Regions from separate parts of the Neorhizobium tomejilense genome, predicted to be linked through region 1. Evidence: predicted binding sites of a transcription regulator. Region 1 holds the regulator's gene; the other holds the start of a gene.

Region 1 (7,165 bases):
AGGAAGAGTTTTCCGGCCGCTACCAGATTCCGCTCGGCACGTTGCGCGACTGGGAACAAGGTCGATCCGAACCGGACCAACCGGCAAAGGCATATCTGAAGGTGATTGCGGTCGACCCGCAAGGTACGGCGGAGGCGTTGATAAAAGGCGCTGCATAGTTTCAATAGACGCCGAATGCTGCTTCGCCAGCCTCCATGGCAATGGTCCGCCGGGTCGCAATGAGACGGTCAGGATAAAGGTTGGACTCAAGTCCAACGAGAAGGCGTCAGAAATCGCCCAATGCGTATCCGGCGCCGCGCACGGTCCGGATCACGTTGTCGGACTTGCCAAGGCTGATGACTTTGCGAAGCCGGCCTATATGGACGTCGATCGCGCGCTCATCGACGGTCGTGTCGTCGCCCCATAGGGATGCCTTGAGCTCCGAGCGGGAATAGACCTTGCCCGGTGTCCGCATCAGGAATTCAAGGAGCTTGAACTCCTTCGGCCCGAGCTTGACCTCGCGTTTCTGCCGGTGAACTCGATGGGCTTCCCGGTCGAGCGTGAGATCGCCGACCTTGAGCATGTGGTCCAGGAGGGCGGGATTGACGCGCCTCAGCAGGTTCTTCACACGGACGACGAGCTCGACCGGGGAAAATGGCTTCATCAGGCAATCGTCGGCACCTGCCGCCAGCGCGATAATGTGAAGGCCTTCGCCACCCGACGGCACGAGGAGGATGATCGGAAGGCGCGACAGGACAGGGTCGAGACGCACCTCGCGGCAGACCTCGAGACCTCGCACGCCCGGAAGATCCGAACTCATGACCAGGATATCCGGCGGAACGGCTTTCAGGCGATCTGAGATCTCGGCTCCACTTGCCAGCATCGATACGACGAAGCTGTCGGCCACGAGGGCTTTCTGCAATATCAGACGGAACGACTCGTCGTCGTCGACCAACAGGACCCGCGCGCTCATCTCGTGGCCACCAACTATGTTTCCATGGAGTATCCGGCACCGCGGACGGTGCGGATGACATCCTGCATGTTGGAGAAGTTGAGTGCCTTGCGAAGTCTTCCCACATGGACGTCGACGGTACGCTCGTCGACATAGATGTCGTGGCCCCAGACGCCGTCCAGAAGCTGCGAGCGGGAAAAGACCCGCCCTGGCGCTGCCATCAGGAATTCGAGCAGGCGGAATTCGGTCGGGCCAAGGCGCACTTCGCGGCTCTTGCGGTGAACGCGATGGGTTTCCCGATCGAGCTCGATATCGCCGCAGCGGAGAACGCTGGAGAGCACCTCGGGCCGGGCCCGGCGCAGCATGGCCTTGACGCGGGCCATCAGTTCCGGCGTCGAGAAGGGTTTTACCACATAGTCGTCGGCGCCGGTGGCGAGGCCGCGGACACGTTCGCTCTCCTCGCCGCGGGCCGTCAGCATGATGATCGGCAGGCGCTCGGTTTCCGGGCGCATGCGCAGCCGGCGGCAGAGTTCGATGCCGGAAACGCCGGGCAGCATCCAGTCCAGGATCAGAAGGTCCGGTACTCGCTCCTGAAGCCGAATTTCGGCTTCGTCGCCCCGCAAAACGGTATCGACCTCATAACCCTCGGCTTCCAGATTGTAACGAAGAAGCACGCTCAGCGCTTCTTCGTCTTCTACGACAGCGATTTTCGGCAGCATTCTTGGCCTGCTCCGTCAGTTCTATTCAGTGATCGCGCCGAGCGTGTTCGACGAGTCGTCCTTCGGACGATCGCCTTCCGGCTGGGCGCCCGTCGTCATGTAGTAGATGGTCTCGGCGATATTGGTGGCGTGGTCGCCGATACGCTCGATGTTCTTGGCGCAGAACAGAAGATGCGTGCAGGTGGTGATGTTGCGCGGATCCTCCATCATGTAGGTGAGGAGCTCGCGGAACAGCGAGGTGTACATCGCGTCGATTTCCTCGTCGCGGCTACGGATCGCCTCGGCCTTTTCCGCCGAACGCGTCGCATAGACGTCGAGGACGTCCTTGAGCTGCACGAGGGCGAGATCGGAGAGATGTTCGAGGCCGCGGGCGAGCTTGCGCGGAACGCCGGTGCCCTGAACCGCGATAACGCGCTTGGCGGTGTTCTTGCCAAGGTCGCCGACGCGCTCGAGATCGGAGGCGATGCGCAGCGAACCGACGATCTCGCGAAGGTCGGCCGCAACCGGCTGGCGGCGGGCGATCGTGATGATCGCCTTGTCGCCGATCTCGCGCTCGGCGTGATCGAGGATCACGTCGTCGGAGATGACCTTCTGCGCGAGTGCGGCGTCGGAATTGACCAGCGCCCGCACGGCGTCCGAGCACATCTGCTCGGCGAGGCCGCCCATTTCGGAGATGCGGCGGCTCAGGTATTTCAGTTCGTCGTCATAAGCCGACAGGATATGGGTCGATGCCATCTTCTAGTCCTCAAAATTGATTTTCAGGCGGCACAATCGGCTGGATCAGCCGAAGCGGCCCATGATGTAATCCTGGGTGCGCTGATCGTCGGGATTGGTGAACATCTTGTCGGTGTCGTTCTCCTCGACGAGCTGGCCGAGATGGAACATGGCGGTGCGCTGCGACACGCGGGCAGCCTGCTGCATCGAGTGCGTCACGATCACGATCGTGTAGTTGGCACGCAGTTCATGGATGAGTTCTTCGACTTTGGCGGTGGCGATCGGGTCGAGAGCCGAGCAGGGTTCGTCCATGAGGATGACTTCCGGCGACACGGCGATCGCACGGGCGATGCACAGACGCTGCTGCTGGCCGCCGGAGAGGCCGGTGCCGGATTCGTGCAGGCGATCCTTGACTTCGCCCCAGAGGCCGGCGCGCTGCAGGCTCGCCTCGACGATCTGGTCCATGTCGGCCTTGTTCTTGGAAAGGCCGTGGATGCGCGGACCGTAGGAAATGTTCTCGTAGATGGTCTTCGGGAACGGGTTCGGCTTCTGGAACACCATGCCGACGCGGGCGCGAAGTTCCACGACGTCGATGTTATTGTCGTAGATATCGTCCGTGTCGAGGGTGATCTTGCCGGTGACGCGGCAATTCTCGATCGTGTCGTTCATGCGGTTGAGGCAGCGCAGGAAGGTGGACTTGCCGCAGCCGGAAGGACCGATGAGAGCCGTCACAGTGTTTTCGCGGACGTTGAGGTTCACGTCGAAAAGCGCACGCTTTTCGCCGTAGTAAACCGAAACGTCCTTGCCGATCATCTTGTGGGAAGCATCGCTCATCTTTTGGTCCAGCGCCTTTTCTACTGCCGATTCTGACATCATATTCATTGTCATACTCCTTCTACCAGCGCCGCTCGAAGCGACGCCGCAAGAGAATTGCGCCAACATTCATTAGGATGAGGAACAGGAGCAGGATGATGATTGCTCCCGAGGTACGCTCGACGAACGCGCGCTCCGCTTCGTTCGCCCACATGTAGATCTGGACCGGCAGCGCCGTCGACGGGTCGAGCGGCGTGGTCGGATAGTTGGCGACGAAGGCCACCATGCCGATCAGGAGCAGCGGCGCGGTTTCGCCGAGTGCGTGGGCCAGGCCGATGATGGTGCCGGTCAGGATGCCCGGCATGGCAAGCGGCAGGACATGGTGGAAGATCGTCTGCATCTTCGATGCGCCGAGCCCGAGGGCGGCCGCCCGGATCGATGGCGGCACGGCCTTCAGTGCCGCGCGGGTCGCGATGATGATCGTCGGCAGCGTCATGAGGGTGAGCACCAGACCGCCGACGAAGGAGGCGGAACGCGGCAGACCCATGAAGTTGACGAAGACCGCCAGACCGAGAAGACCGTAGACGATCGAGGGAACGGCCGCGAGATTGTTGATATTCACCTCGATCAGGTCGGTGAACTTGTTCTTCGGGGCGAACTCCTCGAGATAGATCGAGGCGGCGACGCCGATCGGCAGCGCCAGGACAAGCACGATCAGCATCATGTAGAACGAGCCGATGAGCGCGACGCCGACGCCGGCCGCTTCCGGACGGCTCGATGCGCCGTTGACAAAAATGCCGCCGTTGAAATGCTTGGCAAGCGCTCCGCTGTCGGAGAGCTGCGTCATCCAGCCGAGCTGCTGGTCGTTGATCTTGCGGTTCTCCTGGCCGACGTTGAGGTCGATCTGGCCCTTGTAGGCCGAGTCGATATCGCCGGAAGCGAGCAGTCTTACCGTCTGCGTCGTGCCGATGATCGCCGGATTGGCGACCACCAGGTCACGCAGCTGAACGCGGACACCATCCGACAGCATCTGGTTGACTGCGCGGGCTGCGACGCGGTCGTCCACGCTGACGTTGAGCAGCTTGGCGAGCGCGTTGCGGGCGACGACCGGATAGTTTGCCGTCATCAGCTTCTGCGGGTTGGTGGCCCGTTCGTTCTGCGGGTCGATGATCTGCTGCGAAAACTCGACCGGCATGGTGATCATGGTCTGCTGGAACGCGGTGTAACCCTTGGAGACTACCGACCACAGGAGAAGCATCAGGAAGATGATGCCGAAGGAAAGCGCGGCGATGCCATAGGCGCGGAAGCGACGCTCGGCAGCGTAACGGCGCTTGATGCCGATATCGCGACGGACGGACTTGGCCTTGGGGATGCCGGCGGCGGGAGAAACCACATCGGTCATTCGTACTGCTCCCGGTATTTGCGCACGATATAGAGCGCGTAGATGTTGAGGCAAAGCGTGATTGCGAACAGCGTGATGCCCAGCGCGAAGGCAACCAGGGTCTGCGGCGAGGTGAACTCAAGGTCACCCGTCAGCTGGTTGACGATCTTCACGGTCACGGTCGTCATCGGCTCGAACGGATTGATCTGCAGGCGGGCGGCGACACCGGCCGCAAGCACGACGATCATGGTTTCGCCGACGGCGCGCGAGGCGGTCATCAGGAGCGCGCCGACGATGCCCGGCAGAGCGGCCGGCAGGACGACCTTCTTGATGGTTTCCGAACGGGTGGCGCCGAGACCGAGCGAACCGTCACGCAGGGCGCGAGGCACTGCCGTGATGATGTCGTCCGACAGCGAGGAGACGTAGGGGATCAGCATGATGCCCATGACGAAACCGGCCGTCAGAACGCTCTGTGCCTGGATGAAGTTGGCATAATCGCCGGTGACGAGGCCGTTCAGCTGCGAAGAAATGTCGCGAAGGAACGGACCGACTGTCGTCAATGCGAAGAAGCCGTAGACGATGGTCGGAATGCCGGCGAGCACTTCGAGCAGCGGCTTGGCGACCGAGCGGACCTTCGGCGAGGCGTATTCCGACATGTAGATTGCCGAAAAGAGGCCGATCGGAACCGCGAAGAGCATCGCGACGAAACCGATATAGAGCGTGCCGAGCAGCAGCGGAATGAGGCCGAACTGACCTTCGGAGCCACCCGAACCCGCAGCCGCAAAACGCGGATCCCATACCGTGCCGAAGAAGAATTCCCAGGCGGGAATGGCGGTGAAGAAGTGGGCGGCTTCCGTCAGCATCGATGCGACGATGCCGACCGTGGTCAGAATGGCGATCGAAGAAGCGACGACGAGGCTGCCGAGGATCACTTTTTCCACCCGGTTGCGGGCACGGAAGCGCGGTGCGATCTGGCGGTAAGCAAAGAGGGCGCCGCCGATGGAAGCCCCCAGAACGAGGATCGTCATGAGGACACGGCTGACGAAGGTCATCCTGTTCAGTTCGGCAGCGGCCTTGACCATGAAGGGCTGCGGATCACCCGCAAGCGGAACGCCCTTGGCGCCAAGCGCAGCACGAAGCTCCACCGGATTATTTTCGATGCGGGCGATCTCATCGCCGGTCAGCGCATTCATGCCGCGGGCAATCGAGGTGATCATGCCGTAGCTCAGGCCCTGCTCGGCCTGCGATTGAGTTTTCACCTCTTCGGGAAACGCACCGCGCACCGAGGAGCTGATATACATGGGGCTGGCGACCAGCCAGACAAAAAGAATGACGACGGCCGGCAAGATCGCCCAGACGGCGACAAAAGAACCGTAATATCCAGGCCGCGAATGAAGTTTGGAGGAAATACCTCCGACCAGTGCCATTGCATACCGGGCACCGGCGACGTAACCGGCTATGCCGATTATCGCCAAAATCAACAATATTAGTGATGTGTTCATCATAATCCCCCGGCGTACCGCCTTCGGCGGCAACCCATCACCGCCCAGCTCCGTTCATCGGAACCAATCGCATCGCCGTCGCGCCTCGCGCAACACCATCGCCACAAAACCGACGATTCCCCACCAAGGCAAAAGCCCTCGGTCGGAGAGAAAACGGCGCCGCTTCAAAAGCGGCGCCGGTCTTTCAATTACATGGTCTTGCCAGCGGCAAAGTCCTTGCGGAGCTGCACGCGCTGCGCTTCCGGAGCGGCAACGAGGCCGTACTCGACGAGCGGCGAGTCAGGACCGATCATGTCATCAGAGGTGAAGAACTCGACGTATTCCTTGAGGCCCGGAACAACACCCAGGTGAGCCTTCTTGACGTAGAAGAACAGCGGGCGGGAGACGGGATAGGTACCGTCAGCAATCACAGCCGCGGTCGGCTTGATGCCGTTGACGGTGGCGACTTTCAGCTTATCGGCATTGTTTTCGTAGAAGGCGAGGCCGAATACACCGACGCCAGTCTTGTTGGCGGCGATACGAGCGAGCGTCTCGGTATAGTCGCCGTCGATGTCCACAGCAACGCCGTCCTTGCGAACAGCGACGCACTTGGCGGTCGCCTGCTTGGCGTCCGGAACGAGCTTCTTGATGGCTTCCGCGGCACCAACTTCCTTGCAGCCTTCTGACAATACCTTCTCTTCGAAGACTTCGCGCGTACCGTGCTTCGTACCCGGAATATAGGCAGCGATCGGGCCCTTCGGCAGAGTCGGGTTGATCTCCGACCAGTTCTTGTAAGGGTTGGCGACGAGCTTTCCGTCAACAACCACTTCAGCGGCAAGAGCCTTGTAGAAGTCCTTCGGCTCGATCTTCATGTCGCCGTTGCTGCTGGCGGCCGCGAAGACGATACCATCGTAACCGATGCGAATTTCCTGGACGTCAGTCACGCCGGCTGCCTTGCAGGCTTCCAGTTCGCTCTTGTTGATCGGACGCGAAGAATTAGCAATGTCGATCGTGGCTTCGCCGACGCCCTTGCAGAATTCCTTGAGGCCCGCGCCCGAGCCGCCCGACTCGACGATCGGGGTCTTGAACTTCGGGAAGGCTTCGCCGAAAGCTTCTGCAACGATCT
Region 2 (7,165 bases), 170 kb from region 1:
GGCCGTGCAACGCCACCTTCAAATGGTCCAGCCTGAAGCTGCCCGGCTTGTTGACCGGGAACTCGCTGACATTCTTCGGCAGGGTGATCGTCTTGGTGATGACGCTTTCGGCGTCGTGATTGCCCTTCAGCAGGAAGACGGGGATACCGGCGCGTTCCAGCCGCGCCACTTCGCGGTTGAAGAACAGGCCGATCTTGTTGTCCTTCCAGTCACCGTCATAGACGTCGCCGGCAACGATGAAGAAGTCCACCTTGCGTTCGACCGCCTGATCGACCAGTCCTGAAAATGCCCTGCGGCTCGCCTCGATGAACAGTTCGGCGATCGCGGCATCCTTCAGCGCCAGCCCCTGGAAGGGACTGCCGAGATGCAGGTCGGCGGCGTGAATGAATCGGAAGGAGGTCATCGAATCGCTTGTTTCGGTTGCCGGAGCAGATCAGGTGTTTTAGGCAAATGCCGGGCACGAAGAAAGCTCGGGGTTCCGCAGCCTGTGGATAGCCCAATCTTATTCGGAGGACATCATGAGAAACCACGCGTTCGGACGCACATCCTTCACCGTCAGCGAGATCGGTTTCGGCGCCTGGCAGATCGGCGGCTCCTGGGGCGATGTCGCCGAAACGGACGGGGCCAAGGCGCTGGAAGCGGCGCTCGATGCGGGCGTCACCTTCATCGACACCGCCGACGTTTATGGCGACGGCCGCTCGGAAAAGATCATTGCCGGCGTCCTGAAATCGCGCGGCGGCGATCGCCCGATGGTCGCGACCAAGGTCGGCCGGCGCCTGAGCCCGCATGTCGCTGACGGCTATACCAGGGCCAATCTCGAAGGCTTCATCGACCGCAGCCTCAAGAACCTCGAAATCGACAGCCTCGACCTCGTGCAGCTCCACTGCCCGCCGACCGAAGTCCTTTACCGCCCGGAAATCTTTGGCGCGCTCGACGATCTGCGCCGTGCCGGCAAGATCAAGAATTACGGCGTCAGCGTCGAGAAGGTCGAGGAAGCGCTGAAGGCGATCGAATATCCCGACGTCACCAGCATCCAGATCATCTACAACATCTTTCGCCAGCGCCCGGCCGACCTGTTCTTCAATGAGGCCAGGCGGAAGAACGTCGCGGTCATCGTCCGCGTACCGCTCGCCAGCGGGCTGCTGTCCGGCAAGATCACCCGCGATACGGCGTTTGCCAAGGACGACCATCGCAGCTTCAACCGGCATGGCGATGCCTTCGATGTCGGCGAGACTTTTGCCGGCGTGCCGTTCGAAGTCGGCCTCCAGGCGGTCGAGGAAGTCCGCAAGCTGGTGCCGCAGGGGGCGTCGATGGCGGCTTTCGCGCTGAAATGGATCCTGATGAACGAGGCCGTTACCGTCGTCATTCCCGGCGCCCGCAACGAGGCGCAGGCCAGGAGCAATGCGGCGGCGGCAGAGCTTGCCGCACTTTCGGCCGACGTGATGACGGCGACCAAGGAAATCTACGCGCGGCTGGTTGCCCCGCATGTGCATCAGCGCTGGTAGGAACGCCGAGCCTGCCCCTCAAAAAATGGCAGATCAAACACTGAGACCTACCGACCACGATCCCCAGAAACACAAAAAGGCCGGGCAAAACCCGGCCTTTTCCGTTTCAGCCTTGAAGGCTCAGTGAGTGCCCTTGAGGTCGACCGGGAAGAACAGCGTCTCGCCGGAGCTGTCGTCGACGCCGTCGTTGTCGGTGACGGCGAAGGCCTTGCCGGACTTGTCGAAGGTGAAGCCTTCCAGCTTGTCGACCACGTAGCCGTTCGAAGCCTTCAGATCCGGGATGAAATCGTGGGCTTCTTCCTTTTTCACCGCCGGCAGTTCGGCGCCGATCTTGGCCGGTTTCAGGTCAGCGATCGCCACCCGGTAGAGTTTCTTCAGCTTGGCGGCATCGCCGATCTGGTTGTCGCGCTCGATGATGTAGACATAGTCGCCATGGGCGGTGATTTCCGAAAGGCCGACCCAGCCTGCCCCGGCCTTGTCGAGCGGGTAGCGCACGGCGCCCCATTCCTTGGACTTCGGCTTGTAGGAGACGAGCTTGACGGTGCCCTTCGGGTCATCCTTCCACTCGCGCTGCATCGCCATCCACAGGACCATATCGTCGCCTGACCCGACCGTCGTCACGCCTTCGAAACCGAAGCGGGTCTCGCCAGCGAGCAGGTCTGCGGGAAGGCCGATCTCGGCCTTGATCTCGCCCTTGGCGTCGACGTTGTAGAGGCCATGGCCGGTCAGCTTGGCGGAGTCGCCTTCCGACGCCAGCCAGAAACCGCCCTTGCCGTCGAGCGCAATGCCCTCGATGTCGAGTTTCTGGGCCGGCTGGCCGCCGCGGGTGATGCGCAGGACGCCGGTGATTTCGGCGGGCTTCCTGGTGGTGTCGATGGTGAAGATCGACGGCTGCATGGTGTAGACCGAGTCGCTGACGGCATAGAGGATGCCGTCCTTCTGGGCGTCGCCGACCAGGCCCGAGAGCGCGCCCCAGCCGAGCACGTTGCCGTCGACGTCCTTGGAGACGAGCTTCGGATAGCTGGCCACGCCTTCTTCCAGGGCGTAGATCATCACATGCGAACGGGCGCCGCCGTCCTTGCCGAGATCGACTTCATTGGCGGTCGCAAACAGGTTGCGGCCCGGAATGGCGACGGCGCCTTCCGGCGAGACGCCCGAGGGCAGGATCTGCATGAGCTGCGGCTCGGCGCCGGTGTCCTTGTAGACGGCGACGACAGAGGCGCGTTCGGCGAGCAGGAAGAGATACTTCTGGCCGTTGAAGGTCGCGGCTTCCATGCCTTCGACCTCGATGCCCTTCGAGCGCGCGCGCTTTTCCGGGAAATGGCCGAGACGGGCGACGGCGCGCTCCAGCGAGGCGCCTGATTCGTAGAGAACCTTGCCGGTGCGGTCGAAGATGGTGAAGCCGCGCGAGCCGCCCTTCCAGTCACCTTCGTTGGCGACCACGAGGCGGTTGTTGTCGAGCCACTTGACGGCGTCGGGCTCGCGCAGCGCTGAAGCCTTGCCGGTGAAGGACAGCTGGCCGTCGGTCTTGTTGTCGATGCCTTCGAGATCGGCCTTGCCGGCGGAGAAGTGGCCGGTGACCTGGCCGGTCTTGCCGTCGATGATGACGATCTCGTTGTTTTCCTGCATTGTCAGGGCAATTTCGCCATTGTCGTTGATGGCGACGAATTCCGGCTCCGGGTCTTCCGGCGCGACACCGGCAAGGCCGGTCAGCGTCACGTGTTTGATTGAAGCGCAGTCGGCGGTGCCGTCCTTCAGGGAGACGATCACCAGGTCGCCGGCCGGCATCTGCGGGAGGGCGCCATCGTTGACGTCCTCGTCGCGCTCGTTCTCGATGGCGATCGCGGCAAAGGTCTTGTCCTTGGAGACAGTGATCGAGTCCGGCTGGCCGCCGAGATCGCAGGTCAGGTCGACCTTCTTCGTCGCAATGTCGACGACGGCGAGGATGCCGGTCGGCTTCTGCTTGCTTTCGCCGGTGTTGACGGCGGCGAGAACCTTCTTGCCGACCGAGGCAACCGAGGTCGGCTCGCCCTTGAAGGTGAGCGCGCCGAGCGCCTTCGGGGCCTTCGGATCGGTGATGTCGACGAAGCCGATCGCGCCGAGCGGGCTATCGGTATAGATGAGCGTCATGCCGTCTTCGCTGGCGGTGACGATTTCGGCCGAGCTGACGCTCAGCTTGTCCTTGTCGGCGGGAAGATTGGCGGCGACCGGGAAAGATGCGATGCGGTTGAAAACCTGCTCGGCGCTCGCCGGCACGGCGACCGAAGCAAGAAGTGCTGCAGTCAACGCGGCACGAAGTGAAAACGTCATGGGAAGCCCTCCTGTCCATGAAACACAGGTGGCTTGTGAGCCACGGTCGTGACAGGCAGATGACAGTTTTCGCATCCGGCGTCCTGGCCGGTGGAGATTAGCAATTCGTAAAAAAGGCCCGGGAAAACCCGGGCCTTTTCAAATGCGAGACTGTAACAGGATGCCTTAAAGGCAGCGCGTTAGCTGTTGACTGCGTCCTTCAGGCCCTTGCCGGCCGAGAACTTCGGCACGTTACGTGCCGGGATGTCGACTTCGGCGCCGGTCGAAGGATTACGACCCTTGGACGCTTCGCGACGGGAAACGGAGAAGCTGCCGAAACCGGCAAGACGGATATCGCCGCCCTTCTTCAGTTCAGCCTGTACGGTCTCAAAAACGGCGTCTACAGCGGATGCGGCATCAGCCTTAGAGAGGCCGGCCTTCTCGGCCACTGCGGATACCAACTCATTCTTATTCATGTTTCCACCCCTTTCAAACGGTTTTGGAACGACTCATGTAATCGGGGCAGACAATAGTCAGGCGCCCGCCCGTGGCAACCCAAAAGCTCCGCAATCGCCTGAAAAACAAGGGGTCCGCGTTATTTTTCACAAAAAAAGCCGGCGTTTTGCCGGCTTTTTTCATTGCTGGTGCCAATTTGGCATAACCAAAAGGCTATCGATCAGTGTGCGACGGCAACGCCTGCGTCGTCCACGCCTTCGACCGTGGTGATCAGCGGCGTTTCCACCGTACCATCCCATTCGATCGCTTCCGGCTGACGGACGAGCGCGTGACGGATCACCTCACCCATGCGGGAAACCGGAATGATCTCCATGTTGTTCTTCACGTTGTCCGGAATCTCGGCCAGATCCTTGGCATTTTCTTCCGGGATCAGAACGGTCTTGATGTTGCCGCGAAGGGCGGCAAGCAGCTTTTCCTTGAGGCCGCCGATCGGCAGCACGCGGCCGCGAAGGGTGATCTCGCCGGTCATCGCGACGTCCTTGCGAACGGGAATGCCGGTCATGATCGAGACGATCGCGGTTGCCATGCCGACACCGGCGGACGGGCCGTCCTTCGGAGTGGCACCTTCCGGTACGTGGACGTGGATGTCCGACTTGTCGAAACGCGGCGGTTCGATGCCGAAATCCACGGCCCTGCTGCGGACATAGGATGCCGCCGCCGAGATGGATTCCTTCATGACTTCCTTGAGGTTGCCGGTGACCGTCATGCGGCCCTTGCCCGGCATCATCACGCCTTCGATCGTCAGCAGCTCGCCGCCGACTTCCGTCCATGCGAGACCCGTGACCACGCCGACCTGATCCTCGCCCTCGGCTTCGCCATGGCGGAAGCGCGGAACGCCGAGGTAGTCGGAAATGTTGGCCGCGGTGATCGCAACCGACTTGGTCTTGCCCTTGATGATCTCGGTGACCGCCTTGCGGGCGAGCTTCATCAGCTCGCGCTCGTAGCTACGAACGCCGGCTTCCCGCGTGTACTGCTGGCTGATCGCCATCAGGGCATCGTCGGTGACCGAGAATTCGTTCGGCTGCAGGGCATGTTCCTTGATCGCCTTCGGCAGAAGGTGACGCTTGGCGATTTCGCGCTTCTCATCCTCGGTGTAACCGGCGATGCGGATGATTTCCATTCGGTCCATCAGCGGAGCCGGGATGTTCAGCGTGTTCGCCGTGGTGATGAACATCACGTCGGACAGGTCGTATTCGACTTCCAGGTAATGGTCCATGAAGGTCGAGTTCTGCGCCGGATCCAGCACTTCGAGCAGGGCCGAAGACGGGTCGCCGCGGAAATCCATGCCCATCTTGTCAATCTCGTCGAGCAGGAAGAGCGGGTTGGACTTCTTGGCCTTCTTCATCGACTGGATGACCTTGCCGGGCATCGAGCCGATATAGGTGCGGCGGTGGCCGCGGATTTCAGCTTCGTCACGGACGCCGCCGAGAGCCATGCGCACGTATTCGCGGCCGGTCGCCTTGGCGATCGACTGGGCGAGCGAGGTCTTGCCGACGCCCGGAGGGCCGACGAGGCACAGGATCGGACCCTTGAGCTTGGTCGCACGGGCCTGCACGGCGAGATATTCGACGATGCGCTCCTTGACCTTGTCGAGGCCGAAGTGATCCGCTTCGAGGATCTTCTCGGCATTGTTGAGGTCGGCCTTGACCTTCGACTTCTTGGCCCACGGAATACCGAGCAGCCAGTCGAGATAGTTGCGCACGACGGTGGCTTCCGCCGACATCGGACTCATCTGCTTGAGCTTCTTCAGCTCGGCATCGGCCTTTTCCTTGGCTTCCTTGGATAGCTTGGTCTTGGCGATGCGCTCTTCCAGTTCGGCCATCTCGTCGCGGCCTTCCTCGCCGTCGCCGAGCTCCTTCTGGATCGCCTTCATCTGTTCGTTGAGGTAGTACTCGCGCTGGGTCTTCTCCATCTGGCGTTTTACACGCGAGCGGATACGCTTTTCCACCTGAAGGACTGAGATCTCGCCTTCCATGAAGCCGAGCGCCTTTTCGAGGCGCAGCTTGACGGAAACCGTTTCCAGCATTTCCTGCTTTTCGGTGATCTTGATCGACAGATGCGAAGCGACCGTATCGGCCAGCTTCGAATAGTCCTCGATCTGGCTTGCGGCGCCCACCACTTCCGGCGAGATCTTCTTGTTGAGCTTCACGTAGTTTTCGAACTCGGAAACCACGGAGCGCGACAGGGCTTCGACCTCGACCGCATCCTCGTCGGGTTCGGCAAGAACGCTCGCCGTCGCCTCGTAGAATTCTTCACGGTCGGTATAGCCGTCGATCTTGGCGCGCGAGCGGCCTTCGACCAGAACCTTGACGGTGCCGTCGGGCAGCTTCAGGAGCTGCAGCACGTTGGCGACGGTGCCGACCTTGTAGATTGCCGAGGGTTCGGGATCGTCGTCGCCGGCGTTGATCTGGGTGACCAGCATGATCTGCTTGTCGGAACCCATCACCTCTTCGAGCGCGCGAATAGACTTCTCCCGTCCGACGAACAAAGGCACGATCATATGCGGAAAGACCACAATGTCGCGCAGCGGCAGCACCGGATAGGTTTCGCTACCAGTCGCAGACGTTGAATTCGTCATTTCATTTCCTTTCCATCGTCCCGTTTCCGGGATACGTCCCGGGCAAATCACCCGGGCACTTCACTCTCGCCCAAAGTGGAGTTTTCGAAATTTGATTTCAAGCCTTGCAAGGCCGCCGCCGCTGGGATTGTGACAGGGGTATTACAAAGCGTGCGCACATTACGCCACGCGGAACGCCTAAGGACACGGGACGCGACTCACCGGAACTGCCAACCTGCGATCACATGCAGGCGAAGCAGCCCGAACATCGATGATCTTCCCGCACCGTCTCTAATGC

Evidence for each region. Region 1 encodes PhoB, which activates phosphate uptake and scavenging genes when phosphate is short. Its sites were predicted from a motif close to TGTCATNNANCTGTCAT; they were not measured.
Region 2: a site for PhoB is predicted at 3,864-3,880, ahead of ACSQ3G_RS05275 (esterase-like activity of phytase family protein). Genes of this name have one in related genera too.

What each region holds. Positions count from the first base shown of each region.
Region 1 is NZ_CAXUSO020000001.1:1,178,951-1,186,115, reverse strand. Features, by position in the region: gene ACSQ3G_RS06175 (helix-turn-helix domain-containing protein) at 1-158, shown strand, start outside; gene ACSQ3G_RS06170 (winged helix-turn-helix domain-containing protein) at 266-952, opposite strand; gene phoB (phosphate regulon transcriptional regulator PhoB) at 967-1,650, opposite strand; gene phoU (phosphate signaling complex protein PhoU) at 1,672-2,385, opposite strand; gene pstB (phosphate ABC transporter ATP-binding protein PstB) at 2,431-3,246, opposite strand; gene pstA (phosphate ABC transporter permease PstA) at 3,260-4,579, opposite strand; gene pstC (phosphate ABC transporter permease subunit PstC) at 4,576-6,060, opposite strand; gene ACSQ3G_RS06140 (substrate-binding domain-containing protein) at 6,249-7,165, opposite strand, start outside.
Region 2 is NZ_CAXUSO020000001.1:1,004,578-1,011,742, reverse strand. Features, by position in the region: gene ACSQ3G_RS05285 (metallophosphoesterase family protein) at 1-403, opposite strand, end outside; gene ACSQ3G_RS05280 (aldo/keto reductase) at 519-1,505, shown strand; gene ACSQ3G_RS05275 (esterase-like activity of phytase family protein) at 1,626-3,815, opposite strand; gene hupB (DNA-binding protein HupB) at 3,995-4,270, opposite strand; gene lon (endopeptidase La) at 4,471-6,888, opposite strand.